2 regions of the Janthinobacterium sp. 75 genome follow, and region 1 is predicted to be linked to the other one. Evidence: riboswitches for the same ligand, from Rfam matches in the RefSeq annotation. Region 1 holds a riboswitch; the other holds the start of a gene.

Region 1 (14,583 bases):
ATGCTGTCGTCTACCGTGCTGAAATTCGGTATCGCCTATTTTTGCCTGGTCAATACCCTGGCGATGGTTGCCGTATGGACACCCTTGATCGTGAAGAGCTTCAGCGGCGACGCCAGCAACACGAAAATCGGCTTGCTGGCCGCTATCCCGCAGGTATGTACCGTCATCGGCATGGTCCTGTGGGGCCGCCGCTCGGACCGCCTGCAGGAACGCCGCTGGCACATCGTCTGGCCCATGCTGCTGTCGGCCGCTGGCTGGCTGCTGACGGCGTATTCCGGCAACCCCGTGGTGCAGCTGCTGGGCGTGTGCATGGCCTCGACGGGCGCCTATACGGCCATGTCCGTCTTCTGGACGACGCCGGACCGGGCACTGAGCCTGGGGGCGCGGGCCATCGGCATTGCCGTCATCAATGCCACGGGCAATATTGGCTCGGCCCTGAACCCCGTCGTCGTGGGTTGGCTGAAGGATTTCACGCACAGCTTTGCCACGGGCTTGCTGTATGCCAGCGTGCTGCTCGTGGCAGGTGCGGCCATCGTGCTGACCCTGCCCATTGCGCGTACTGGTAAAACACCTTCTTGAAGAGGAAAGCATCATGAGCGACACATTTCACCCCTATCCCCATGTGCCGAAAGTCTATCCGCCTGGCAAGCCGGTGGGCGCCGGCACGCAGCATGTACCGGTACTGATCATCGGTGGCGGTCCCGTGGGACTGGCCACGGCCCTGGGCCTGGCGCGCCACGGCGTGCGCTCTGTGCTGATCGAAGCGGATGATGGCGTGTGCACGGGCAGCCGCGCCATTTGCATCTCGCGGCGCAGCCTGGAAATCATAGGCCGCCTGGGCGCGCTCGACGGCTTTTTGGCCAAGGGCTTGCCGTGGGCGGGCGGGCGCAGCTTTTACCGCGAGGAAGAAGTGCTGCACTTTACGATGCCGCAAGACGCGAACCAGAAATTGCCGCCCATGGTCAACCTGGCGCAATACCATATCGAGCAATTCCTGCTTGACGCGGCCGAACGCCTGCCGGAGCTGATCGATATCCGCTGGCAAACGAAAGTCACGCGCGTGGATCGTCGCGCCGATGGCGCCAGCGTGACGGTGACGACACCGGAAGATACGTATCAAATCGATACGGACTGGCTGGTGGCGGCCGATGGCGGGCGCAGTGCCGTGCGCGAGGCGCTAGGTCTCAAACTGCAGGGCACCAGTTACGAGGGGCGTTATGTGATCGTCGATATCCACCTGAAGAGCGACCGACCGACGGAGCGCCTGGCGTATTTCGACCCGCCGTCGAATCCCGGTTCGACCGTGCTGGTGCACAAGCAGCCCGACGATATCTGGCGCATCGATTACCAGTTGCGCGATGACGAGGACGCGCAGTCGGCCGTGTTGCTGGAAAACGTGGCGCCCCGGGTGGACAGCCTGCTGGCCATGATGGGGGAAACTGCGCCGTGGCATCCCGTGTGGATCACCATTTATAAAGCCAACGCCTTGACCCTGGACAAATACCGGCACGGCCCCGTGCTGTTCGCGGGCGATGCGGCCCACCTGGTGCCCATCTTCGGCGTGCGCGGGGCCAATTCCGGCATCGACGATGCCGACAACCTGGCCTGGAAGCTCGCGTATGTGGTCAAAGGGCAGGCACCCCATGGCTTGCTGGACAGCTATTCGGACGAGCGCGTGTTCGCCGCCCGTGAAAACTTGCGCCACGGCACGAAAAGCACGGAATTCATGGCGCCGCCCACGTTCGCTTTCGAGCTGATGCGCACGGCCGTGCTTGGCCTGGCGGGCAAGCATGCGCACGTGCGCTCGCTGATCAATCCGCGCCAGACCAGCGCCATCACGTATGCGCAGTCGCCCTTGAACGCGCCCGACCCGGATGTGTTCACGGCCGGGCCCGCGCCGGGTACGGTCTTGCCGGAGTGCCCGCTGGCGCTGCCACACAGCGGCGGACAAAAAGCGGGGTATATTACCGATCTGGTACAAGGTGCGGATGGCGACTTTACGGGCTTGTATTTCAGCGAGGATGGCGCCGTGCCCCCGCAATTGCTGGCGCTGCGCGATACATGGCCATTGGCCACCGTGGCGCTGGCCCGTAATCCGGCCGGGGCCAGAGGTGAATTGTGCGCCTGGGACCACACTGCGCAGGTATTCTCATTGTTTGACGCACAGCCAGGCACGTTTTACCTCGTGCGTCCGGACGGCCACGTGCTGGGACGCTGGCGGCAAGTGACGGCGGGGCAGGTGGCGGCAGCGCTGGCGGCGGCCTGCATCGCCCAATCAGAGTAACAAGGAGACAACATGAACGACATCGAACTTGATAATTTATATACTGAACTGTGCCACACCATGGGCGGCCTGGGCGAACAGCGCTCGCCGCTGTTCCTCGCCCGCTTTGCCTTGCTGGCCATGGGCGCCATCGGCAAGGCCGACGTGGTGCAGGGCTTGCTGCGCGACGCTGCCGAGGGCCTGGTGGTGAGCGCATGATAGGGGCCGGCTACCAAAGCGGCTTCGGCAACGAATTTGCCACAGAGGCCGTGTCCGGCGCCTTGCCGCATGGGCAAAACTCGCCGCAACAAGCGCCCCTGGGCCTGTACGCGGAACAATTGTCGGGGACGGCCTTCACGGCGCCGCGCGCGCAAAACCGGCGCTCGTGGCTGTACCGCATCCGCCCGGCCAGCCAGCATCCGCCGTTTACCTTGCTGGCGAATAACAACATCGTCAGCGATTTCCATGCCATGCCCCCCACGCCGCCGAACCAGCTGCGCTGGGACCCGCTGCCGCTGCCCGACAGCAGTACGCCGGTCGACTTCATCGACGGCTGGCACACGATGGCCGGCAACGGCAGCGCCGAAGCAATGAGCGGCTGCGCCATCCACGTGTATGCGGCCAACCGCTCCATGCAGCGCTTCTTTTATTCGGCCGATGGCGAATTGCTTGTCGTGCCGCAGGAAGGCCGGCTGGCAATTGCCACGGAACTGGGCCTGATCGAGCTGGAACCGCAGGAAATCGCCGTCATCCCTCGCGGCGTGCGCTTCCGGGTGACCTTGCCGGATGGCATGGCGCGCGGCTATGTGTGTGAAAATTTCGGCACGGCCTTCCGTTTGCCGGACATGGGGCCCATCGGCTCGAACGGCCTGGCGAATGCACGCGATTTTCTGACGCCGCACGCGGCCTACGAAGATATCGATGGCGAGTGCGAGCTGCTGGCCAAGTTCTGCGGCCATTTGTGGCGTACGACCCTGGACCATTCGCCGCTGGACGTGGTGGCCTGGCACGGCAATTACGCGCCTTACAAATACGATTTGCGCCGTTTCAACGCCATCGGCTCGATCAGCTACGACCATCCGGACCCGTCGATTTTCCTGGTGCTGCAAGCGCCCAGCGAAAACCCGCTCTTGGGCGCCATCGACTTCGCCATCTTCCCGCCGCGCTGGCTGGCCGCCGAGAACACGTTTCGGCCGCCGTGGTTCCACCGCAACGTGGCCAGCGAATTCATGGGCCTGATCCACGGCGTGTACGACGCCAAGGCGGCCGGTTTCGTGCCCGGCGGCGCCAGCCTGCACAACTGCATGTCGGGCCACGGTCCCGATGCGCAGACGTTCGAGAAGGCTTCCCGCAGCGACACGTCCGCGCCCGTCAAAGTGGCCGACACCATGGCCTTCATGTTCGAGACGCGCACCATCCTCAAGCCGACGCCGTTCGCCTTGAATGGCGGCCTGCTGCAAAACGACTATTTCGAGTGCTGGCAAGGCTTGCGCAAGCATTTTGAACCTGATCAAACCTAGATCGGCGCGCGCTTGAGGGCTCCGTGGTGTGCAGGCGAGATTTCCTGCTCCTTTGCTTCAGCAAGGTTACGGCCAGCATTGGACTAGCGTCCGCATATGCAAAATCCGGATAAGCTAGCGCGGCACGATTCGTTCACGCCTGGCGATGGGGCGCGGTATAGTCGGCCCATGGAACTCTTAGCCCACAATTTCAGCAGCGATTTCGCGCGCAGCGCCCACCTTGCCCGCGGCGCGGGCGCTGACGGCGATAGCGAGGCGCTGGTCGCCTTCCGCGACCCACAGCAAATGAGCTTGCTGGTGCGCGCCACGGCCTTTGTCTTTGCCGACCCCCGTTCGCGCCAGTTGCACGAGCTGATCGAGCGCATCGCCCCCAGCGAGGCGACGGTGCTGATCACGGGCGAAACGGGTACCGGGAAAGAGTTGATCGCGCGCCATGTGCACGGCTTGAGCGGGCGCGCCGAGCAGACTTTTGTGGCGATTAACTGCGGCGCGTTTTCCGAAACCCTGGTCGAGAGCGAACTGTTTGGCTATGAAAAAGGCGCGTTTACGGGTGCACAGCAGGGCAAACCCGGCTGGTTCGAGACGGCCAGCGGCGGCACTTTGTTCCTCGACGAAATCGGTGACTTGCCGCTGGCGATGCAGGTCAAGCTGCTGCGCGTGCTGCAGGAGCGCGAAGTGGTGCGCCTGGGGGCGCGGCGCGCCATCCCCATCGACGTGCGCCTGATCGCCGCCACCAATGTGGACCTGGCCGAAGCCGTGCGGGCCGGGCGCTTCCGCGAAGATCTGTATTACCGGCTGCAAGTGATCGGCCTGCCGCTGCGCCCCTTGCGCGAACGCCCGGGCGACATCATGCCGCTCACGCGCCATTTCATGGCCATCTATGCGCAGCGATTGCACCTGGGCGAGGTGGAGTTGGGCCCTGAAGCGCAGCAAGCCTTGCTGGCGTATCCGTGGCCGGGCAATATCCGCGAACTGGAAAACGTCATCCACCGCGCGCTGCTCGTGTGCCGCAGCGGCGTGGTGCGCGCCGAGGACCTGAGTTTGTCGGGCTGGCACCGCGCTCCAGTGCCCGCGTCTACCCCTATTCCTGTACCTGTTCCAGACGCCTGGGCCGGCGGCGCCGATATCGCCTACGCGGCCCACGGCGCGGCCGGCCAGGATGACTTGCTGGCCGCCGAACGCTTCGCCCGCGCCTGGCAAGCCTTGCTCGACTCGGGCGAGGCCGTGGAGTTCGAGGCCATGCAGCAGGCACTGGTGCGCGCCGCGTGGGAGCGCAATGAGCGCAACCAGGTGCGCACGGCGAAGCACCTGAATCTGAGCCGTAACATCCTGCGCACCTTTTTGAAAAAGGCGGGCGCCATCGACTAGGCGCATGACTGATCCCCTGGAGCCGGAACCGCAGTGATGCGGCTCCGGCTTTTTTCATGGCTGTTGCGCGCGCAGCACGCTGCTGCCGGGGATGCAGCGGATTGCTGCCAAATCAACAGTGAAGGGCGCTGGTGGGCGCAAGCGGCATGGCATGTTTTCTGCGAGGAGGGTAGGGCAGGCCAGTGCGCGCAAGTATGGAAAGCGCGCCCCGGCCCTTTCTTCGACCCACGACAGGAGTCCATGCATGACCATTGAATTCATCTGGCAATTGCCCACCAGCGGCGACGGCCGCTACGCGGCGCCCGGCATCACGCGCAGGGGCGAGCGAAACGCTGGCGCGCCCAGCCCCCTGCAGCCGGGCGTGAGCGACCCGCGCGGCGCGCATCCGCCCTTTAATTATTTCGACTACCTGCACCAGATCGCCCGCGCGGCCGATCTTTCGGGCTTCGACGGCATCCAGATACGCCACGATACGCAGGGCGATGAAAGCTGGATCGTCGCCGGCTACCTGGCGCGCAGCACGCGCCATCTGAAACTGATCGCCGAATTCGACGCCGCCTGGGGTTCGGCCGTTTACGCGGCAAAGAACGCCGTCAGCTTCCAGCGCTTCACGGGCGGGCGCTTCGCCTGGCAGATCGGCTACGGCGGCGATGCGGCAGCGCGCCGGCGCCAGGGTGATACGGCGCCGGACGCCGATATTGTGCCGCGCATCGATGAATTCATCACGGTGGCGCGCGGCGTGCAGAACACCTCGCCGTTCAGCTTCAAGGGCAAGTTCTTCGAAGTGCAGGACGGCGGCTTCAATGGCCCGCTGGCGAACCATCCTGTGAACAGCATCTACCTGACGGGCGAGTCGCCCGAGGCGCTGGCCCTGTCGGCGCGCCAGGCCGACGTGCACGTGTTTGACGCGGCGCCGCTGGCGGACTTGCAGCCTTCCATCGACAGCCTGCAAGCGCAGGCGCGCCACTTGGGCCGCGTCGTGGCGGCGGCCTTGCGCATCGACGTGCTGGCACGTGAAACCTTCGACGAAGCCTTGCGCGACGCGCGCCGCTACCGCAGCGGGGCGGGGCTACCTGACGATGCTCCGTTCGAGGATGATGCTGCCGCGTTCTGGCCCGGCTTTGCGCAAGCGCAAACGGGCGCCCACGGCGCCCTGGTCGGCAGCTATGAACAGGTCAGCGAGGCGCTGCAAGCCTACGCGCAGGCCGGTGTGTCGAGCTTCGTGCTGGCCGCCATCCCTCATTTCGAGGAAGCCTATCGCATCGGCGAACACGTGCTGCCACGCGTGCGGGCAGCGTTGAGCGCGCAGCTGCAAGCGGCTTGAGTTCCTGTATCCAACCTACTGAAGGAGTACCTTGATGGCAATCGATTTTTTCTGGCGCATCCCCACACATGGCGAACCGAGTTCGCACCGCGCCCGCACGCCGTTTCGCGGCGACTGGTTTCCCGGCAATGAAAAGCTGCGCCAGGCGGGCCTCGGTGGTGGCGGCGCCGACGGTTTTACCTACATCGACTACCTGGCGGAAATCGCCCGCGCGGCCGAGCTATCGGGCTTCCAGGGCGGCTTGATCCCGTCCTTTCCGATGACGGATGAACCGTGGGCCATTTCCGCGCTGCTGGCGCGCGAGACGAGCACATTCCGCTTCATGATCCCGTTCCAGCCCGGCTTTTTGAACCCCGTGGTGGCCGCGCGCATGACGGCCAGCCTGCAGCGGGCCACGGGCGGCCGCGCCCTGTACAACGTGATCACGGGCGGCGGCGGCCCTTCGCAGCTGTGGTGGGGCGATTCGGCCGGCCACGACGACCGCTACACGCGCACGACGGAATTTCTCGACGTGGTGCGCGGCGTGTGGCGCGGCGGGCCATTTTCCTACCAGGGCAAGTTTTACCAGGTGGAAGACGCGGGCCTGGCCACGCCGCTGTCGGAACAGGACTTCCCCGAAATTTACTTTTCCGGCTCGTCCGATGCGGCCCTCGGTTCCGCCTCGAAGCACGCTGATTACTACCTGACGTGGCTGGAGCCGTTCGAGCAGCTGCGCGAGAAATTCGCCCGCGTGCATGAAAAGACGGCGCTCCTGGGGCGCAAGATCAAGTGCGCCGTGCGCGTCGACATCGTGGCCCGCGCCACGGAGGAAGAGGCGTGGGACGAGGTGCGCAAGGGCTTTGACGCCGTGGATGCCGCCACCTTGCGCCAGTTCCTCGGCACGGACGGCGGCGATTCCGTGGGTGCGGCACGCCAACGGGGCAACCGTCCGACCACCCTGAACAGCTATAAGGACTTGATCACGGCGCCGAACATCTGGTCCGGCTTTAATCTCCTGCGCGGCGGGCAGACGCAGGGCATCGTCGGCAGCTACCAGCAGGTGGCCGAACGTCTCGACGAACTGGTGCAGCTGGGCGCCGACGCCTTCATCCTGGCCAGCACACCGCATCTGGAAGAAGCGTACCGGGTGGGCGAGGAAGTGCTGCCCCTCGTGCGCGGACATACGGCAGCGTTGTTGCGCGCCGCCTGAGTATCCCCTGTTGCCGCGACAGCAGCGCCACCGCCTGCTGTCGCGCAGGCAGCACGCGGCAGCAGCGCTGCTGCCAAATCAACAGCACTATCATTTCGATAGTCTTCTTTTGAAATCAAACACTTAAGTTAATTTTGCTGCGCTGCGGCAGCGGGCATGCGCCTTGCAATAACAGTCATCACCATCTCGCGTTTTGACTTTACTCAAGGATCACCACCCATGCGCCGTTCGACTGCCCCCGCCGCCTTCTCTTCCTTTCCCTTTCATCTGACCCCGCTGCGCCGCGCGTTGCGCTCGGCCTTCGCCATCGGCGGCTTGATGCTCGTCCATGGCATGGTCCACGCGGAAACGCCTGGCGCCGACGTCATTGCCTCGGCCGACGCCAACGGCACCGGCGAGGGCGCCTCCTTGCAGTCGGTGACAGTGACGGCGCAAAAGCGCGAGGAATCCGCGCAAAAAGTGCCGAGCGCGATCACGGTTCTCGGTGGCAAGGAGCTGCTCGATACTGGCGTCGGCCGCTCGGCAAGCGAAATCCTCAATTACGTGCCGAACGCCTCGGCGGGCACGCAGCAGCATGGCCGTCCGCGCTGGTGGATACGCGGCGTGGGCGCGGGCCAGCAGCAAATTGATTTTCCGAACCCCGTCGGTTTTTACCTCGATGACGTCTACATCAGCAATTCCAGCGCCACGGGCTTTCCCCTGTTCGACCTGGACCGGGTGGAGGTGCTGCGCGGCCCGCAAGGCACTTTGTGGGGCAAGAATACGACGGGCGGTGCCATCAATGTGATTTCGCGCAAGCCCTCGTTCAAGTCCAGCGGTTATGCCAAGCTCGATTACGGCAGCTACGACACCACTCTGGCCGAAGGCGCCATTGGTGGCGCGCTGGTCGACGAGGTGCTGGCGGGGCGCTTGTCTTTCCACACGGAGCAGCAGGACAAAGGCCGCTTCCACAACCAGTTTACGGGCGAGCGCGATGGAAAACTCAAGGATAGCGCCATCCGCGGTCAGCTCAAGGCCCTGATCGGGCGCGACCTGACAGCGAACCTGAACCTGCATTATCGCGACTACACGACCAAGGGCGCCACCACCACCGTGGCCAGCTACGGTGCCAATGGTGTGTACCGCAACGGCTACGTCCCCAGCACCAATCCCGATGATGTCAGCACGAACGCGCCGGCCGACAGCGACGTCAAACAGGGCGGCGCCCAGCTGAACCTCGAGTACGCGCTGGGCGAACTGACCCTGACGTCGATCACGGGCTATGAAAACTTCCGCAACGAAGCGACGGGCGACAGCGACAACACGCCGCTGGAAGTGGGCCGCAGCCGCTCGAAGGCAAGCAGCCGGCAAGTGTCGCAGGAGCTGCGCTTGACGTCGCCGCAAAACGGCGCCGTGAGCTGGGTGGCTGGCCTGTTCTATTTCAATGAAAAGATCGACTCCGATTCGGCCGGCGCGCGCCTGCCCAATGGTACCGTGCCGGCGCTGGCGGGCAGCACCCAGCCTGTCGGCTACAACCGCACCGTCTACCAGCACAAGGCGCGCAGCGCGGCCATCTTTGGCAGTACGACCGTCAACTTCAGCGAGCAGTTCCTGTCCACCTTTGGTTTGCGCTGGACCACGGAAACCAAGGACCTGGACTTGCAGCGCGTGCAGGCCGCATCGAACACGGTGACGTTTGGCGATACGTCGAACTGGTGGAACACGGTCCGGGGCGGCAATTACGCGGCCGCTTCGGTGACCAACAACAACTTCACGTCGAATCCATCCACCACGTGGAATGCGCTGACGTATGACGTGACGCCCGAGTACCGCTTCAGCCGCACCTTGCGCGGCTACCTGAAATACGCGCACGGCATCAAGTCGGGCGGCTACAACACGAGCGCCACGGACGTGCGCGCATTGAATACGGTGAAACCGGAAACCCTGAACTCGTTCGAGGCGGGGCTGAAATCGGAATGGCTGGACGGGCGCCTCAATTTCAACGCCAACGTCTTCCATTACGATTACAAGAACGTGCAGGTGAATATCACGGGCGTGTACAACGGCGACCCTACGCAAAGCGTCAATTACCTGCAGAACGTGCGCAAGGCCCACGTGAATGGCGCGGAATTCGAGATCGAGGCGCAGCCGACGGACAACCTGCACATCAATGCCAATCTGGGCCTGCTGCGCACGGAATTCGACGATTTCGCCATCCAGAACAATGGCGGCGACCGCTCCGGCAATGAATTCGTGCGCTCGCCGCACGTGACGGCCTTGCTGGCGGCCGACTACCGCTACCCGCTGGGCAATGGCGCGCAGCTGGTCTTCAGCGGCGATGTGCGCTACACGTCGAAGCAGTACTACTATGTCGACCCGCAAAATGCCGCGCGCGACTTGCTGAACCAGGGCGGCTTCGCGCTGGCCAATGCGCGCCTGTCGTATGTGCTCCCGGGCGGCAAGCAGCGGATCACGGCGTATGCGAACAACCTGGCCGACAAGGTCTACCGCAACCACACCCTCACCAGCTTCGTGCCAGGCGCCGTGAATGGCGACACGGTGATCATCGGCCAGGGGCGCACGGTGGGCGCGTCGTACACGGTGCAGTTCTGATCGCGCAGGGCAGGGGCGATATGCTATAGTCGCCGGACGTGGATGCCGCACCCTGTGCGCTGGCCACGTAACGTTCTCAGGGCGGGGTGCGATTCCCCACCGGCGGTAATGGCATGCGTGCCTAGCCCGCGAGCGCTTGCCGGCATGGTCTTCGGGCTATGACGACAAGGTCAGCAGACCTGGTGAGATTCCGGGGCCGACGGTATAGTCCGGATAAAGAGAGAGCGGGATGGAATCATTGTGTTGGTGCCGGCATACGCCCGGTGCATGGACGGCCTGCGTTTGCCGTCGATGCGCGGGCGCGTGTTCCTGCATGCGCAGTTGGGCGTGGCTTTCACGCGCCTGTCATATCCCCTTCGATTCTATGCCCTGTTTTTATCATTCTTGAAAACAGGAGTTATACATGTCACAAACATATGCAGCACCCGGCAAGCGCATCGCATTCATCCAGGCGGGCTGGCACCGCGACATCGTCGCGCAATGCCGATTGTCTTTCATCGCCGAAATGGCGACTCTGGGTTTCACGCAGGACGACATCGATGTCATCGACGTCGCCGGTGCCTTTGAAATTCCCCTGCATGCGCAAGTGCTGGCCAGGAGCGGCCAGTACGCGGCGATTGCCGCTTCCGCCCTGGTGGTCGACGGCGGCATCTACCGCCATGACTTCGTGGCCGATGCCGTCATTTCCGGCATGATGCAGGTGCAGCTGGCGACGGGCGTGCCCGTGCTGTCGGCCGTGCTGACCCCGCACCACTTCCATGCGGGCCACGAGCACCAGGAATTCTACTTCCAGCATTTCAAGGTCAAGGGCGTCGAACTGGCCACGGCTTGCGCGGCCACCGTCCACTCGCTGCAGCGGCTGGCGCAACCGGCTAGCGCGCCGCACGAGGCCTTGGCCGCCTAGGACGCCGTTTGCCTTGACGCCGTAGTACCCGGGGCCAGCGCATATTCGTGCGCTGGCCCCGTTTCTTTATGCCGCCTGCTGTAGCAGCGCGTCGAGGCGCCGTTGCGCTTCCTCCAGCGGCCGGCGGTCGATCCAGCTATCGATATCGACGTCGCGGTCGAGAAAACCGTGCTGCAGCTGGAAATCCTTCTGCTGACGGAACAGGGCCACCTTCTCGTCGGACAGGTCGGGCGCCAGGGTCAGGTGAAAACCGTCACGGTAGGCTTCGGCCACGGCGTCGGCGCCGGCCCGCGTTTCGCCCTGCAGGATGGCCAGCACGTCGGCCTGGTGGCTGCGCGCCCAGTGGGCGGCGCGCAGGGTTTGCGTCAAAAAGCGCACGACCAGCTCGAAATGCTGTTCCAGCATCGTTTCATGCACGGTAATCGGCCGTGGCGTGCCGTTATTGACGCGGAAGCGCCGGTCGGGCAGTGCGTCGATGGCTATGCCCACTTCCAGCCCGGCCGCGCGGGCCGCCTCGGCCGCCGCCGCGCCCTTCACGTAGACGGCGTCGACGTCGCCGCGCAGCAGCGGCGCGATGCCTTGCCACAGGCCCGCGCCCAGATTGGCCTGCGCTGGCGCGTCCGCGCCTACTTCCACCAGACGCACATCGTCCAGCGTCAGCCCGGCCGAGGCCAGCACGCCCTTGTAACCGGCCAGGCTCATGCCGCGCGCGATGCTGCGCCCGCGCCGGTTCTCGCGCAAATCCTCGGCGCGGAACACGGGTAGCGCCAGCCGCTTGCCCTGCAGCTGCGCCGGCGTCGTGATGCCGGAACCGGGGCGCACGAGGATGGCTTGCCATTCGTCGATCCAGGTCAGGCCGACCAGGCGCGTGGGAGCCCATTGCGCGCGCGCGGGCAGGGCCAGCAGGTTGCCCCCTTCGCGCACAAGCGTGGACAGGCCGTGATCGTAATGGTGGCGCGCCAGTTCGCCGCCTACTTCCTGCAGGGTTTTCAGGGCGATGCCGTCGCGGGCGAATTCCTCGTCCAGCCAGCCCAGTTTGTAGGCCAGGCCCGTGGCCGTGGGCACGGGGCAGCGCGTGAACCAGACGGTATCGACTGTATCGATGGGAGCGGAGCTTGCGGTAGTCATGGAATTCCTTCGTGATGGTGGAAGTCTTGAGCCGTGCAGGAAACGTGCCCGCGCCGCTTGCTGGCTTGCCGACAGCGCGTGCGCACGGTGCTGCTGCCACGCCAGCAGCCGCTGTTGCGCAGGCAGCAGGCATTCAGCATTTCCCCCCGCCCTGGTGCTGGCACGCGTCTTGCGAAAGTAGAGGCATGACTGATTCGTACCTCAACCTCAAAGAATGGAGCATGACATGACGGACGTGGCACAAGCGGAAACACAACAAGTGCAGGCGCAGGAGTTGACGGTAGCCGAACTGGCCTTCGTGGAGCAGGTGCGGCGCGATGCGCAGACGGCCTTCGACGGCTTGCGCGAGACGGGCAGCCTGACGGCCAACGGCACGGTGGGCTTTGTCGAGCGCACCCCTGGCGGTGACAAGGTGGTGGTGGTCAACGACCCGGGCCCGTTCCGCCGCGGCCAGCCCTTGAAGGCGGCCGTGCTGGCGCTCGATGGCACGGTGATTGTGGGCGACGCCAACAACGGCGGCGCGCGCTATTTAAAATTATTCCGCGAACGGCCCGAGGTCACGTCGATCTCGCATGTGCATTCGCCGTCCCTGGGCGCGTGGGCGCAGACGCACCGCACCCTGCCGATCCGCTACGTGCCCGTGCAGCGCTTCCAGCTGATACGCGAAATTCCCATCTATATCGACCGCCGCCAGCCGGAAGTCGATTTCATCCTCGGCGAAATCGCACGCAACACGCATGCCACGGCCATCCTGGAAGCGAATGGCGGCGCCACCGTGTGGGGCAAGCAGGGCTTGCTGAAGCTGGCCGAGTTCATTCTGCTGCTGGAAGAGGGCGCCAAGATCCAGATCGCGGCCGAAGCCATCGGCGGTTCGCGCGATTTCGGTCCCGGCGTGCTGCTGCAGCAATGGAAGATGAGCAAGCTGATCGACACGGCCCGCGCGCTTTCACTGCTTCCTGCCACCGATCTGGTGTAACCCTTTCAAGAACAGGCCCGAGATGTCATTGAAATTCTTACGTTTGAGCTGGCGCAAAGTATTCGCCACCGCCGTGGTGGCCAGCCTGCTGGCGCCCGCCATCGCACTGGCGGCCGCTGCCGAGCCACTGCCGGCCGCCGTGCGCATCGCCGTCGTGGCCCGTACGGCGCCGTCCGGCAAGACCGTGTTTGCCGGTTCGGCTGCCCAGGTGGCATCAACGGGCTGGCTGGCCGCCGAACTGGGCAAGCTGGGCGTGAAGCTGGAGTGGGTGCCCGTCACCACCAATTCGGTGGCGACGCAGGTCAACGAGGCGTTTGCCAATCACTCGATCGACCTGGCGCAGTATGGCGACTTGCCATCGATTATCGCCAATGCCTCTGGCTTGCAGACGCGGCTGATTTTGCCCGGCGGCAGCGCCAATAATACCTATCTGGTGGTGCCCAATGGTTCCACGGCCCGCTCGATCAAGGACTTGAAGGGCAAGAAGATCGCCCTGCACCGCGGGCGGCCGTGGGAATACCCATTCGCGCGCCTGCTGGAAGCCAATGGCATGACCTTGCGCGACGTAAAAATCCTCAACCTCAATCCGCAGGCAGGCGCAGCGGCCGTGGCGACGGGCGGCGCGGACGCCTTCTTTACCCTCAGCGACGCCTTCCTGCTCGAGGATAAAAAAGTGGGCAAGATCATCTGGTCCAGCAAGGCGCCCCCGCAGGACTGGAAGATGCGCGCGGAACTGTGGGCCGACAGCGGCTTCCTGCAACGCTATCCGCAGCTGGCCCAGTTGGTGGTGACGGCCTATGTGCGCGAGCACCACCGGGCCGCCGGCGCGGGTGGCGAAGATGAATATGTGCGCAGCGAGGCGGCGGCTGGGCAAGTGGAAAGCGTCGTGCGGCGTGAACTGGCGGGCGACCATACGCCGTGGCAGGCGCGCTGGTCGCCCTTGTTTACGGCCAGCCTGCGCCAGCACTACGTGGGCGAGGCGGCGTATGCGAAGAGCGCGGGCCTGATCGGGCGTCCCCTGCAAGTCGACAGCCTGTTCGCGCCCCAGTTCGTCAACCAGGCGCTTGCGCAGCTAAAGCTGCAAACTTACTGGACGCCATGACGGCGGCGCGCATGAATACTTTCGCTAACGCCATCGCCTTGCCGCGCGCCCCTGCGCCAGCGCACGCAGCGCAGAGCCCGTGGCTGCAGCGCTTTATCCGCTCGCGCTGGTCCGTGTGGGCGTCGCCGCTGGCCTTGCTTTTGCTGTGGAGCGTCGCGACCACCTATGAGTGGATGCCCGCGCACATTTTGATGTCGCCCTGGCAAGTGCTGCTGAC
Region 2 (14,583 bases), 750 kb from region 1:
ATTCCCTGGCCGTGCAGGCGTGCGCGGGCGGCCCTATTGTCCGGCCACGCTGGCGATAATCGCGTCGGCCGCCGCCCGCACGCGTGCCGAACGGTTCAGGTCCGCATGCATGACCAGCCATACGTCGTACGCTTCCGCCCGCTCGGGCCAGATGCGCACCAGTTGCGGGTCGATGTCGCCCAGGTGGGTGGCCAGCTCGGCCACGCCCAGGCCGGCGCGCGTGGCTTCCTGCAGCATCGCCGCCGAATTGACTTCCATGGCGACCCTGGCGTTGGCGACGGGCTCGCCGGCAATTTTTTCTCCATGACGGGGCGTCACGGAATGGTGGTAAATGACGATGTCGTGCCCGGCCAGCGCCGTGCCGCGCACGGGCTCGCCCCGTTCGGCCAGGTAGGCTTGCGACGCGTACAGGCCCAGGCTGCGCTTGACCAGGTGGCGGGAAATGAGGTCCGGGTCGGTCGGGCGCACGCCGCGCACGGCCAGGTCCGCTTCGCGCCGCGTCAGGCTGGCCAGCGCGGGCGCCACGTTGAGCACGATGCGGATGTCGGGGTGGGCCGCGTGCAGCTGCTGCATGGCACGGATGACGAAATGGCTGGCCATGGTGTCGGTGGTGGCCACGCGCACGAGGCCGGACAGGCGGTTGTCGACGCCCTGCATCTCGCGCTGCAGCTTGTCGGCCGCCCGCTCCATCGCTTCGGCGGCCGTGAGCGCCAGTTCGCCGGCCGGCGTGGGCACGTAGCCGGAAGGCGTGCGCAGGAACAGGGTGGCGCCCAAGGAGCTTTCCAGCGCGGCCAGGCGGCGCCCGCAAGTGGCCTGGTCGATGCACAGCAGGGCGGCCGCGCCGCGCAGGGTGCCGGCGCGACCGATGGCGAGAAAGATGCGCGCGTTATCCCAGTCCATGGCATTCCTTATTCGGTTACATGATGCATTTTTGCATCAAGGTGCCGAGTTTATGCCTGTTTACCGCATTGCGCAACGCTCCCATAATGGCTGCCCCGCCGTCACTGCTAGGAATATCATGTCTACCGCCACACCGCGCCGCGCCAGCGGCTTGATCCTGCTGACCCTGGCCTTTGGCTTCGTCATGGCCATGCTTGACGTCACTGCCGTCAACGTGGCCCTGTCCGATATCGCGCTGGACCTGGCCATACCGCTGACGGGTCTGGTCTGGGTCGTCGACGGCTATACGTTGACGTTTGCCGCGCTGTTGCTGGCCGGCGGCGCGCTGGCGGACCGCTTTGGCCCGAAAGCCGTGTACCAGGGCGGCCTGGGCATCTTCATCCTCGGTTCGGTGTTGTGCGGCGCCGCACCCGATGGGCATTTCCTGACGGCGGCGCGCCTGTTGCAGGGTGCGGGCGCGGCCCTGTTCATGCCCAGTTCGCTCAGCTTGCTGACGCACAGCTTTGACGACGAGCGCGAACGCACGCGCATGCTGGGCGCCTGGTCGGCGCTGGTGGGCGTGGCGGGAGCGTCCGGCCCCCTGATCGGTGGCATCCTTGTGCACCAGTTCGGCTGGCGCAGCGTCTTCTGGGTGAATGTGCCGCTGGGCGTGCTGGCCATCGTCATGGCGCAAGTGCTGCTGGCCGCGCCAGCACGCCAGCAGCGCGCCTTGTCGCTGTTCAGCCATGTGCTCGGTGTGGCAGCGCTGGCGGGCCTGAGTTTTATCTTGATCGAAGGCCCAGTGCTGGGCTGGCTGTCGCCTGGCGTGCTGGCGGCGGGGGCATTGATGGTCCTGTCGGCCTGGCAGTTGTTGCGGCGCGAGCGTCGCGGCAGCCATCCGCTGTTGCCGCGTGAATTGTTTCATAGCAGCAGCTTTGGCGCGGCCAATGGCGTGGGCTTCTTGATTAATTTTTGCGTATTCGGCCAGCTGTTTTTATTGAGCCTGTTCCTGCAGCAGTCTGGCGGCGCCGATGCCTTGCAGTCGGGCTTGCGCCTGTTGCCCATGATGGCGGCCTATACGGTGGGGAACTTCATGGCAGGAAGTATTGCGGCACGTCATGGCACGCGCTTGCCCATGCTGTCAGGTTTGCTGGTGGGGGCCGTCATGGCCTTGCTTCTGATGGGCTTGCGTCCGGCTACGCCTTACGCGCTGCTGGCGCTGGGTACGGCTGTGATGAACGTGGCCATCGGCATTGCCATTCCCGCCATGACGGCCACCGTGATGCGGGTGGCCGGCAAGCAGCATGCGAACAGCGCGGCGGCGGCCCTGAATGCCAACCGCCAGATCGGTGCCCTGGTGGGCGTGGCGTTGATCGGCAGCATCCTGCACATGGTGCAGGACTGGTCGCTGCGTTTGCCGCTGGCCTACGCGACGATTGCCGCCGCGTATGGCCTGGCGGCGTGCCTCGTGTACAGACACGTACATTTGCCCAAGGCCGTGGCCGCCGCCTGAGCGCTTACTGCTCGCGCGTGCTGCGCCACTCCACCAGTTCTTCGATGGTCAGGATCGGCATGCCATGCAGTTCGGCGAAGCGCTCGATATCGTCGCCGCGCATCATGCTGCCGTCCGGGTTCATCAGTTCGCACAGCACGGCGGCCGGATTCAGGCCCGCCATGCGCGACAGGTCGACGGAGCCTTCCGTGTGGCCGCGGCGTTCGAGCACGCCACCGGGCGCGGCGCGCAGGGGGAAGACGTGGCCGGGACGGACCAGGTCGGCCGGCTTGGCATTCGGCGCGATGGCGGCGCGGATGGTGGTCACGCGGTCGGCGGCCGACACGCCCGTCGTGACGCCGTCGCGCGCCTCGATGGAGACGGTAAATGGCGTGCCGTAGCGGCTGCCATTGTCGGACGACATGGGCGGCAATTCCAGCGCGCTGACGACGTCCGTGGGCAGGCACAGGCAGACGATGCCGCTACATTCGCGGATCAGCAGAGCCATGGTTTCGTTCGTGATTTTTTCCGCAGACAGGATCAGGTCGGCTTCGTTTTCGCGGTCGAAATCGTCGAGCAGGATGACGGGGATGCCGGCGCGCATGGCGGCCAGTGCGGATTGAATGCGACCTTCCAGGTCGTTGGAAAGCAGGGTATAGCTGTTGACTAACATGGTGAAACGCTCCTCGCATAGGCGAAAAACGCTGCAGGGCAAGCGAATAGACGCAGCCGGCCGCATCGACGGGTCGATGGGACATCGCGTTTACTGCACATCTTCTTTCATCCGGACTATACCGTCGGCCCCGGAATCACACCGGATCTGCTGACCCTGCCAAACGAAGTTTGACAGGCGCTCGCGGGCTTGACCGTTGCCGGTCTTACCGCCGGTGGGGAATCGCACCCCGCCCCGAAGACGTATTGTTGTGCCGGTCCACATGACCGGCGGCAATACTTTAGCACAATTGAAAAAATGTGACAGGGTACTGCTGAGTTTCTTGTGCGGCAAAGCTGCCTGGGGAAAGCCGTCTTTCCTAAGCTGTTTTTAATGGCCGAAAGACGATTTCAGTGTAAGGTACGCCTACTGAATCTTACCGTTGAGAATACATGAAGCTGAGTAAATTACGCCTGATCTCGGGCGCCGTCTTGCTGGCGTGCGCCTGCATGGCCCAGGCGGAAATCCGTTTGAGCGACCCCCTGCCACTGGCACCAGAAGTGACCGTAGGGAAATTGCCGAATGGCTTGACCTACTACATCAAGAAAAATGCCCGTCCTGCCCAGAAAGTGGAGTTGCGCCTGGTGGTGAAAGCCGGCTCCATCCTCGAAGATGACGACCAGCAGGGCCTGGCGCATTTCACCGAACACATGGCCTTCAATGGCTCCACGCATTTCAAGCGCAATGAGCTGATTTCGTATCTGCAATCGATCGGCGTGAAGTTCGGCGCCGACTTGAACGCCTACACGAGTTTCGATGAAACTGTGTACGTGCTGCCGATTCCGACGAACAAGAAGGAAAACCTGGAAAAGGGCTTCCTCGTGCTGGAAGACTGGGCGCATGGCTTGAAATTCAATCCGGCCGACATCAACAGCGAGCGCGGCATCGTGCTGGAAGAGGCGCGCCTGGGCAAGGGCGCCAGCGACCGCATGAACAAGGTCCTGTATCCCAAGCTGCTGAACGGTTCGCGCTATGCGGAACGCATGCCGATCGGCAAGGAATCCGTCTTGAAAACCTTCAAGCCGGAAGCCATCAAGCGTTTCTACAAGGATTGGTACCGGCCCGACCTGATGGCCGTGATGGTGGTCGGTGACGTGGAGCCGAAACAGGCTGAAAAGCTGATCCAGCAGCATTTCGGCAAGCTGAAAAACCCCGCGAAACCCCGGCCGCGCCTGTATGCGGAAGTGCCGCAGCGCTCGCAGACGGAAGCGCTGGTGATCACGGACAAGGAAGCGCCGGACGACACCGTCTTCATCCGCTACCCGGTCCGCGCCGCGCAGGAGCCCGTCACCATTGCCGACTACCGCCGCCAGATGATCGAAAACCTGTACGGCCAGATGCTCAGCGCACGCATGCAGGAATTGACGCAGCAAGCCCATCCCCCATTCATCCAGGGCGGCAGCAGCATGGGCAAGCTGGTGCGTGGCTACGAATCGTTCAGCGCGTACGCCTTGCTGGGCAAGGGCGGCGTGCAGCCGGCTGTCGACGCGCTGGTGCACGAAGATGAGCGGGCGCGCCGCTTTGGTTTCAGCCAGGATGAGCTGGACCGCGCGCGCAAGAACATGCTGCGCAATTACGAGCGCGCATACAGCGAGCGCGACAAGTCCGATTCCTCCGGTTTCGTGGCAGAGTATTCGCGCAACTTCCTGGAGCAGGAAGCCATCCCCGGCATCGCCAATGAATTGCTGTACGCACAGGAACTCTTGCCGCAGGTAACCTTGCAGGAAATCAATGAGACGGTGGCCAGGGTCATCCCCGACCAGCAAAAGAAACTCGTCGTCTTCATGGGGGCCGAGCCGAAAGCGGGCGATACGGCCTCGGCTGTGCCGACACAGCAGCAATTGCTCGACGCGGTGGCGCAAGCCGAGCGGCAAAAGGTCGAGCCGCGCACGGAAAAAGTGCTGGCCAGCAAGCTGATGGATGGCCCGCCGGCCGGCGGCAGCATCGTCGCTGAAAAGTTGAATAGCGCCATAGGCGTGACGGAACTGACCCTGGGCAATGGCGTGCGCGTGCTGCTGAAACCGACGGATTTCAAGAATGACCAGGTGCTGATGGGCTCGACCCGCTTCGGCGGCCAGTCCCTGTTTGGCGACGCCGACATCTACAATGCCCGCTATGCCAGCGCCGTGGTCGGCAGCATGGGTCTGAAAGACCTGGCGCCGCTGGACTTGCAAAAAGTGCTGGCCGGCAAGACGGTCAACGTGGGTGCTTCGCTGGGCGAACTGAGCGAAGGTTTTGGCGGTTCGGCCAGCAGCGCCGACGTGGAAGCCATGCTGCAACTGGTGACCCTGTATTTCCATGACGTGCGCAAGGATGCGGGCCTGTACCAGTCCTTCATCGGCAAGCAGCAGGACCTGGCGAAAAACAGCATGGCGCAGCCGGAAGCCGTGTTTTACGATGCCATCCAGCACGCCATGTTTGGAGACAACCCGCGCGTCGATGGCGTACCGCGCGCGGCCGACTTCGACAAGGTGGGCCTGGACCGCTCGCTGGAGATCTTCCGCCAGCGCTTTTCCAGCGCGCGCGACATGACCTTCATCTTCACGGGCAGCTTCGAGCTCGACAAGATCAAGCCGCTGATCGCCAGCTACCTGGGTACCTTGCCCGTGACCGAGGTGGCGCACGCCTACCGGGACGTGGGCATGCGCCCGGTGGCCGGGATCGTCAAGAAGGACATCTATATGGGCAGCGAGCCGAAAAGCACGATTTCCATCACCTTCAATGGCGCCGCGACGTATTCGGACGAGCAAAAGCTGACCCTGCAGGCGCTGGGCGAGGTGCTGAATCTGAAAGTCATCGAAGTGCTGCGCGAAAAGATGAGCATGATCTATGGCGGCGGCTTCGAAACCTCCATGGGCCAGCATCCGTATGGCCATTATTCGGTGGCGCTGAACTTGCCGACGGGCCCGGAAAACGTGGACAAGGTGATCGCCGCCGCCTTTGCCGAAATCAACAAGATGAAGGCCGAGGGGCCGTCCGTGGCCGACCTGGAAAAGGTCAAGCTGAACTGGATCACGCGCCAGCAGAAGTCATTGCGGGAAAATAATTACTGGATGAACCAACTGATGGGTTCGGTGACGCAGGGCCGTGATCCCGCGCAGATATTGCGCTACGAGCAGCGCGTGCGGGCGATCACGCCGCAAGCCGTCAAGCAGGCGGCGCAGCGCTACCTGGACATGCACAATTATGTGCAGGTGGTGCTGTATCCGGAACGCAAAAATGTTACCTTAAAGTAATTTTTATTGTTCCATTGCAGGAGCGGCGGGGTGGCGAAGCTGTTAAACTGCTGCTGATGAATTTGATCGCAATTTAACAAGCAAGGAAATACGATGGCTAAGAAAGAAGAGCTCGATCCGGAAACCCTGGAATTGATCAACTGGTGTATCGAGGTCGAAGGCTTCCTCGTGGCTGGCGGCGCCACCGTGGCGCAGGCGCAAGACCACATCGAAGAGCAGGTCGAGTGGTTTACCGATCAGTTCTACGACGGCTTGACGCCGGAAGAGGCGGCCAAGGAAGCGCTGGCGTGATCCTCTAAAAACAAGCGAGTAATAACAAAGCGGGCGGTGCCTGCCGGGCATCAGCCTGGTAGCGCCGCCCGCTTTGCTTTTCTGAAAAGATTTCCATATGGAAATTGTTTATAATTCCATGCTTTATTTTCCACCCAGGCTCCCATGACTCTCCGTTCGCGTATTCTTTTATTGTGTTTCAGCACCTTGCTGGGCATCGTCCTCATCGCCTCGTTTTCCCTGTATTCCTTGCGCCAGACCATGATGGCCGAAAGGGTCGAGCAATTGACTGTGCTGGTGGAATTGGCCAACGCGTCGGTGGAAAAGGCGTATGCGCTGGAACAGTCGGGAAAGCTGACGCGTGAGCAGGCCCAGCAACAGGCCAAGCTGGCCATCGGCAGCTTCGTCAAGGATGAGATGTATTACTTTGTGCGCGATTTCAGCACCGACTTGCTGTATGTGCATCCGAATCCCTCACGCATCGGCACGCCGCAAAAGAATATGCGGCAGTCGGGCGACCGCTACCGGGCCGCGCTGGCCAACAGCCGCATCGGCCTGGTGCAGGCGGACGGCACGCGTCCCGGCGTGACTGACCCCGTGGCGAAGATGTATGCCGTGGTGAAATTTGCGCCGTGGGACTGGCTGATCGGCACGGGCACTTACATCGATGACATCAACCACAAGTTCTGGGCCCAGGCCGGCGTGCTGCTGGCCATCGGCGGTGCGCTGATGCTGGTAGTGGGCTCTCTGGCGGCCTTGATGCTGCGCCGTATTCTGGGCCAACTCGGTGGCGAACCCGACTATGCAGCCGCCATCGTGGCGCAAATCGCCCAGGGCGACCTCACCACGCAGATCGATACGCGTCCCGGCGATACGTCCAGTCTGTTGATGGCCATCAAGGCCATGCGTGACAACCTGGCGCATCTGGTGAGCCAGGTGCGCAACGATGCCGATGCCATTTCCACGGCGTCGGGCGAGATCGCCTCGGGCAACCACGACCTGTCGGCGCGCACGGAACAGCAGGCGGGATCATTGGAAGAGACGGCCTCGACCATGGAAGAGATGACCTCGACCGTGCGCCAGAATGCGGATAATGCGCGCCAGGCCAACCAACTGGCCATTTCCGCTTCGCAAGTGGCGACACAGGCGGGCGGCGTGGTGAGCCAGGTGGTCGACACCATGGGCGCCATCAATGCTTCGTCGAAAAAGATCGGCGACATCATCGCTGTCATCGACGGTATCGCCTTTCAGACGAATATCCTGGCCTTGAACGCCGCCGTGGAAGCGGCGCGCGCGGGCGAGCAGGGCCGTGGCTTTGCCGTCGTCGCCAGTGAAGTGCGCAATCTGGCGCAGCGTTCGGCTGCGGCCGCCAAGGAAATCAAGCAATTGATCGACAGTTCGGCCGAGCAAGTGGGCGCCGGTGAAAAACTGGTGGCGCTGGCGGGCGAGACAATGGAAAAGGTCGTCTCCAGCGTGCAGCATGTGACCGATATCGTGGCCGAGATTTCCTCGGCCAGCGCCGAGCAAAGCGCCGGTATCGAGCAGATCAACCAGGCCATCGTCGAGATGGATAACATGACGCAGCAAAATTCGGCCCTGGTCGAGCAGGCTTCGGCGGCGGCGCAGGCCATGAACGAGCAGGCGGCCGGGCTGGCGCAGATCGTCAGCGTGTTCAAGGTGGGTGCAGTGGCGCGGCATGCGGCGGCGCCCTCGCGCGTAGCCGCTGCACCGGCAGTGCAGCGCCGTCTGGCGCGCTAAACCGTCATAGCGGGAACTTGTCGCCCGACCGTCTGTCAAACCATTCTTGGTCCTTCGCTGACGCACAGAAGAGGTAAGCATGACAGACGGTTTTTCCTATCACGCGGCATTTGCCCGCAACCTGGGCTGGGTCACGCAGGCTGAGCAGGACAGTTTGCGTGGCAGGCGCGTGGCCATTGCCGGCATGGGCGGCGTGGGCGGGGTGCACTTGCTGACCCTGGCGCGGCTGGGCATCGGCGCTTTTCACATCGCCGATTTCGACACCTTCGATATCGCCAACTTCAATCGCCAGGCCGGCGCCATGATGTCAACCCTGGGCCAGCCCAAGGTGGCGGTGCTGGCGCAGATGGCGATGGACATCAATCCCGAACTGGAGATCAAGCAATTTCCTGACGGCATACACGACAGCAATCTGGCCGAGTTTTTTGCCGGTGTCGATCTGTATGTGGATGGCCTGGATTTCTTTGCCTTTCCCGCGCGCCAGGCCACCTTCGCCAGTTGCGCGCGCCTGGGCATCCCTGCCATCACGGCCGCGCCGCTGGGCATGGGCACGGCCGTGCTCAGCTTCATGCCGGGCGGCATGACGTTCGAAGAGTATTTTGGCTGGGGCGACTTGCCCGAGGAAGAAAAAGCCCTGCGCTTTCTCGTCGGGCTGGCGCCGGCCGGCTTGCACGGCCCTTACTTGATCGACCCGTCGGCCATTAATCTGAAGGAGCGGCGCGGACCGTCGACCATCATGGGCTGCCAGTTGTGCGCGGGCGCGGCCGCCACCGAGGCGCTGAAAATATTACTGAAACGCGGCAAGGTGATGGCGGCGCCGCATGGCATGCATTTCGACGCCTACCGCAACAAGCTCGTGCGTACCTGGCGTCCCGGCGGCAACCGTCATCCGCTGCAACGGCTGACGATGGCCATCATCAAGCGCCGCCGCGCGGCGCAGGGGGCATAAATGGCACAAGCATTGCTGATCGATCCCGTGCTGGAAAACCTCCTCGACCAGGCGCGCTGGGCGCCCAGCGGCGACAACACGCAGCCGTGGCGCTTTGAAGTCGTGGCGCAGCGCCATGTCGTCGTGCATGGCTTCGATACGCGCAGCCATTGCGTCTACGACCTCGACGGCCATCCCAGCCAGCTATCGCTGGGCGCCTTGCTCGAAAGCATGGCACTGGCGGCCAGCAGCCATGGCATGCGCATGGAAGCGCGCCGGCGCGGCGGCTTGCCCGACACCCTGCCTACGTTTGACGTGCGCTTTGTCGACAGCCCCGGCATGTTGCCCGACCCGCTGGCAGCCTTCCTGCCGCAGCGCAGCGTGCAGCGACGACGGCTCAGCACACGCCCCCTGCGCGCCAGCGAAAAGACCGCGCTGCTTGCCAGCTTGCCGCTTGGCTACACTGTGCAGTGGTTCGAAGGCTGGCGCGTGCGTCTGGCCTGTGCGCGCCTGATGTTCGACAATGCGAAGCTGCGCCTGACCATGCCCGAAGCGCACAAGGTACACCGCGACGTGATCGAATGGGGGGCGCGCTTCAGCAACGACCGCATCCCGGAGCAGGCGCTGGGCGTCGACCCGATGACGGCAAGGCTGATGCGCTGGGTCATGCACAGCTGGCGCCGCGTGGATTTTTTCAATACCTGGCTGGCGGGCACCGTCGCGCCCCGGCTGCAGATGGATTTGTTGCCTGGTCTGTACTGCGCTGCGCATTTCGCGCTGCTGGCCGAGGCGCCGCCGCGCCATATCGACGATTACGTGGCGGCGGGCCGCGCCATGCAGCGCTTCTGGCTGACGGCCACGCAGCTGGGCCTGCAATTGCAGCCGGAACTGACACCGCTGATCTTCTCCCGTTATGTGCGCGAACGGCGGGCCTTTTCGCGCACCGACGGCATGCTGGAGCTGGCGCAGGAACTGGCGCTGCAATGCCAGGCCGTGCTGGGTGCGGTGGTGGTCGAGCGGGCCGTGTTCCTTGGCCGCATCGGCGCCGGCCCGGCGGCCCAGGCGCGTTCCTTGCGCCGGCCGCTGCAAGACTTGCTGGTGGCGCCGGTCGACGCGAGGACGCCTGCGTGAGCGCCAGGCGTTTGCCGGTGGCTGCAGCGAAAAAAGCCGCTGAGGACATCAGCGGCTTTTCAAGAGGACGATCGCATGTCAAGCCTGGCGCTGCCCGCCTTGCTGGCGGCGCGCAGTCATGCCCAGGCCAAACAGGCCGATGCCGAGCAGGGCAATGGTGCCTGGCTCAGGTACGGCTGCCTGAAATAATTCCAGGCCGCCACCGTCGGCCATCGCGATGAAACTGTTGGTCAGGCTGCCACCGATGAAGCTGTTCGTATTCCCGCTGAGGGACTCCAGCGGGAAAAACGGGTTGGGATTGACGAAAAACAACTGTCCTTGCGGCGTCAGCGTGGCGTTAAGCAAGGCCTTGAAGTCGCCTTGGGCCAGGCCGGCGAAAATGTGGGCTTCGCCCAGATCGAGCGTGTAGGTCACGATCGCATAGTCATCCCCGGAGGCGCCGCCCACATTCACTGGCGAGCCTGCTACGTTACTGACTGACAATGACGTGTCCTGGTTGGGGTCGATGTACAGCGTCATGGTCAGGGTTTGAAAGTTGGCGTGGATCCCGCCAGCCAGCGTATCCGACTGGCCGGTAATGGTAAACAAGCCATATATGCCATAGCCATTGAGGGCATTCAATTGCGATGGTACGCTGCCGCCAGTGGGGCTGCCGAAAGCGGCCTTGGTCAGAAAGCCTGTTTGAGTGAAGGGGTCGTTGCCACCACCCAAACCGCCAACGATGGTTTGTTCGACGCGCGCGTGATATTCAAAGCTGATGCGGTCGGCCACAACCTGATTGGCTGCGGTACCGGGGACGGAGCCTTCGTTGACGGTAAACAAAGGACCAGCGAGTGCGGGAGCGCTGATCAGCGCGGCGCTGATGGCGGCCGCGGAGAGAGCGAAACGCAGGAATGAGGACAGTGGTTTCATGGCATTTCCTTCAGCGTGAGGGTTGATTGGACCAGGTCACTGTGGCGGCTGCCTCAGATAACCTCATACGCCCTTGGAGCAGAATTCGTACCATGTAATATTTGTATTTAAATTCAACAGCTTATAAAAACAGGCTTGCCGTTTTTCGCGTTTGTGTAAAAAAAATCGACGTTTTACGCAGCCTTCACACGCGCAGGCTTATTACAGCTCAATTGGCCAATGCAGGCTCATTGCGCGTCCTGCAGCGGGAGTTTTTTCACGTTTGAGTAGTGCGGCTCGCGGGCGCCAGTCTTTTCCGTCATCGGCTACAGTGGGGCAAAGGAGGTCACCATGCCATCACAATTCCGTCCTGCCCCGCTGCGTGCGCACAGCACGCCTGAACCGGATATCCCGCCGCCAGAAGGCGATCCGCTGACGCCGCCGCCCGAACAGCCGCCGCATATGGATCCCGTACCCGTCGAGGAACCGACGCCGCCGCCGCCGCCCGTCAAGATGGGTTAAGAGCAAGTCGTCGCGCACCCGGGCGCACCCAGGCTGGCATGCCACTGCGGCGCGCTGTTTATTTCTAGTCGGAAATGGATTGCGCGGGCGGCGGGATCGCCGCGCCATTTAAACAACAAAAATGCCAATAAACGTTGCCGGGTGGACACAAATGGAGCGCTAACAGCTGTGTGTCATGCGGCCGTCACGATTCTGTTCTTATAATGAGACATCATAAAAATTCTTGTACAGGAGACCATCATGGGCAATTCCTTGCATAACAAAATCTACCTGGGCCGGCGCCCTGTGATCACCAGCAAAAACCTCGCAGCGCTGGCCCTGGCGGGCGCTGTGGCTGGTTGCGGCCTGGCATGGCTGCTGCTGCGCACCTACAAATAAGCGCGCGCCACGCGCATTTTCAGCACGCCGTCCGTGAGGCGGGCGGCGACTGAATCACGTTGCCTGTTGCCGATGCGCAGCGGGGCGCGTACCATGGGGGCCGAACACCTGGCCTTTTATGGAAAAGTAATGAAGAACGAGAAATTAACAACCGATGAATATGACGCGCTGGAGCAAGTTGCACGCGGCATCAAGACCGAGCGCCCCAGTGCTTGCGTTGCCCGCAATGCCAAGCGCCTGTCCGGCCTGAAGCTGCTCAGCTATGCACGCGATGGCCGTTTGTCCATCACCGAGAAAGCACAACAGCTGCTGTTCCTGCGCCGCTGCATCATGGGTTTGCGCGCTGTCGCCGTCGATCCGCTGACCAAGCTGGACTCGGACGTGGCTTATTTCCTGGGCAAGAAAGCCCACATCGTGGCACGCGCGGAAGGCGAGGGCCACGACATTTCCGACAAGGGCCGCGACTCGCTGGCCGATATCGACACCCTGGGCCTGTAAGGTCTGCAGCCGGCCCCTGGGGCCGGTTTTCACATCCCCTCACTTTTATTTCCCCCTTGGAGAACACTTTTGGACAGTGCGATGAACTGGTCGGCCCACGAACTGACGATGACGGTCTTGATGACGCCCGATATGGCCAATTTTTCCGGTAACGTGCACGGTGGCACCATCCTGAAATACCTCGACAGCGTCGCCTACGCCTGCGCCAGTCGCTATTCGGGCAGCTATGTGGTGACCCTGTCCGTGGACCAGGTGATGTTCTTGCAGCCTATCCACGTGGGCGAGTTGGTGACGTTCCTCGCCTCGATCAATTACACGGGCACGACCTCGATGGAAGTGGGCATCCGCGTGGTGACGGAAAACATCCAGCAGCGCCTGGTGCGCCATGCCAACAGCTGCTATTTCACGATGGTGGCCGTGGACGCCAATCGCAAGCCGGTGGCCGTGCCGCCGCTGGTGCTGGAAACGCCGGAGCAGCAGCTGCGCTTTGAGCAAGCCAAGTTGCGCAAGTTGTCGCGCCAGAGGGTGTCGAAGAAATAAGGGCGGCGGGCAATAAAAAACGGCCACCAGAGTGATCTGGTGGCCGTTTTTTATTGCGTGCCGCCTACTGGCGGCATGGCGCCGTGATTAACGGTCGCCGTAGCTGCGGCGTGCGCCGTCGGTGCTGCGCGGGTTGGAACCCTTGTAGCCGCCGCCGGTGCTAGGTGCGCCATCTTTGCGTGGTGCGCCTGGCTTGCTGAACGTGCGTTGCGCTGGCTTCGCGCCGCCACGGTTGTCGCCTGGTTTCCAGCCGCCTGGACGGGCGCTCGAGCGTGGTGCCGACGCCGTTTTCTTAGGTTCGAAACCTTCGATGACATTGACCGGGATCAATTGCTTGGTGAAGCGCTCGATACGCTTGACGTTCATGCCTTCAGCGTGGTTTACCAGCGAGATGGCCAGGCCATTGCGGCCAGCGCGGCCGGTACGGCCGATGCGGTGGACGTAGTCTTCCGGGAACTTCGGCAGATCGTAGTTGAACACGTGGGTGATCGTCGGTACGTCGATACCGCGGGCGGCAACGTCGGTGGCGACCAGCACTTTGACCTGGCCGCGACGCATGCCGTCCAGGGTGCGGTTGCGTGCGCCCTGATGCATGTCGCCGTGCAAGGCGGCAGCGGAGAAGCCGGCGATGTTCAGACGGTCAGCGATGGTGTCTGCGTCACGCTTGGTGGCGGTGAACACAACAGCCTGGTCCAGCGTTTCGTCGCGCAGCAGGTGGTCCAGCAGGCGATTCTTGTGCGACAGATCGTCGACGAAGTGGACGCGCTGGGTGATGTTTTCATGCTTGTTCGACGAACCGGCGATCTGGATGACCAGCGGGTTTTTCGTGATGCGGCGGGCCATGTTGCCAACCACGCCGTCCAGCGTTGCCGAGAACAGCATGGTTTGACGGCCTTCTGGCGTCGCTTCCACGATTTTTTCGATGTCATCGATGAAACCCATGTCCAGCATGCGGTCGGCTTCGTCCAGCACCAGGATTTCCAGTTGCGAGAAGTCGATCTTGCCCGAATCCATGTGGTCGATCAGACGGCCTGGGGTGGCGACCAGAATCTCTGGATTCTTGGCCAGCAATTGCATCTGTTTAGGGTAAGGCATGCCACCCAGAATCGACACAGCCTTGATGCGGCGGATGCCGGTGCTGTACTTGTCGGTGTTGGTGGTCACTTGCAGGGCCAGTTCGCGCGTTGGCGTCAGGACCAGCATTTTTGGCTGGGCAGCCTTGAAGCGTGGACGCTCGCCGCGGGCGCGCGATGCTTGCATTTCCTGGTTCGGCGTCTTGCCGGCGGCGCTTTGTTCGGCGCTGGCCAGTTTGTGCAACGACGGCAGCATGAAAGCTGCGGTCTTGCCC

What was found. A riboswitch is a leader RNA that binds a small molecule or an ion and turns the genes downstream of it on or off. The one in region 1 is predicted to bind FMN.
Region 2: another riboswitch for FMN. It lies ahead of ribB (3,4-dihydroxy-2-butanone-4-phosphate synthase); the one in region 1 lies ahead of C8C89_RS16550 (6,7-dimethyl-8-ribityllumazine synthase).

Annotation. Positions count from the first base shown of each region.
Region 1 is NZ_SORD01000001.1:3,622,176-3,636,758, forward strand. It holds gene C8C89_RS16510 (MFS transporter) at 1-579, shown strand, start outside; gene C8C89_RS16515 (FAD-dependent oxidoreductase) at 593-2,284, shown strand; gene C8C89_RS16520 (DUF2783 domain-containing protein) at 2,297-2,482, shown strand; gene hmgA (homogentisate 1,2-dioxygenase) at 2,479-3,783, shown strand; gene C8C89_RS16530 (sigma 54-interacting transcriptional regulator) at 4,069-5,151, shown strand; gene C8C89_RS16535 (LLM class flavin-dependent oxidoreductase) at 5,396-6,475, shown strand; gene C8C89_RS16540 (LLM class flavin-dependent oxidoreductase) at 6,510-7,664, shown strand; gene C8C89_RS16545 (TonB-dependent receptor) at 7,884-10,256, shown strand; FMN riboswitch at 10,325-10,486, shown strand; gene C8C89_RS16550 (6,7-dimethyl-8-ribityllumazine synthase) at 10,660-11,160, shown strand; gene C8C89_RS16555 (ABC transporter substrate-binding protein) at 11,227-12,288, opposite strand; gene C8C89_RS16560 (class II aldolase/adducin family protein) at 12,515-13,264, shown strand; gene C8C89_RS16565 (PhnD/SsuA/transferrin family substrate-binding protein) at 13,287-14,366, shown strand; gene C8C89_RS16570 (ABC transporter permease) at 14,378-14,583, shown strand, end outside.
Region 2 is NZ_SORD01000001.1:2,869,806-2,884,388, forward strand. It holds gene C8C89_RS13075 (LysR family transcriptional regulator) at 34-900, opposite strand; gene C8C89_RS13080 (MFS transporter) at 1,019-2,392, shown strand; gene ribB (3,4-dihydroxy-2-butanone-4-phosphate synthase) at 2,397-3,044, opposite strand; FMN riboswitch at 3,140-3,290, opposite strand; gene C8C89_RS13090 (insulinase family protein) at 3,476-6,319, shown strand; gene C8C89_RS13095 (hypothetical protein) at 6,413-6,610, shown strand; gene C8C89_RS13100 (methyl-accepting chemotaxis protein) at 6,755-8,347, shown strand; gene C8C89_RS13105 (ThiF family adenylyltransferase) at 8,427-9,296, shown strand; gene C8C89_RS13110 (nitroreductase family protein) at 9,297-10,406, shown strand; gene pepA (flocculation-associated PEP-CTERM protein PepA) at 10,485-11,318, opposite strand; gene C8C89_RS26960 (hypothetical protein) at 11,649-11,819, shown strand; gene C8C89_RS26965 (hypothetical protein) at 12,060-12,197, shown strand; gene C8C89_RS13120 (hypothetical protein) at 12,327-12,695, shown strand; gene C8C89_RS13125 (acyl-CoA thioesterase) at 12,777-13,235, shown strand; gene C8C89_RS13130 (DEAD/DEAH box helicase) at 13,323-14,583, opposite strand, start outside.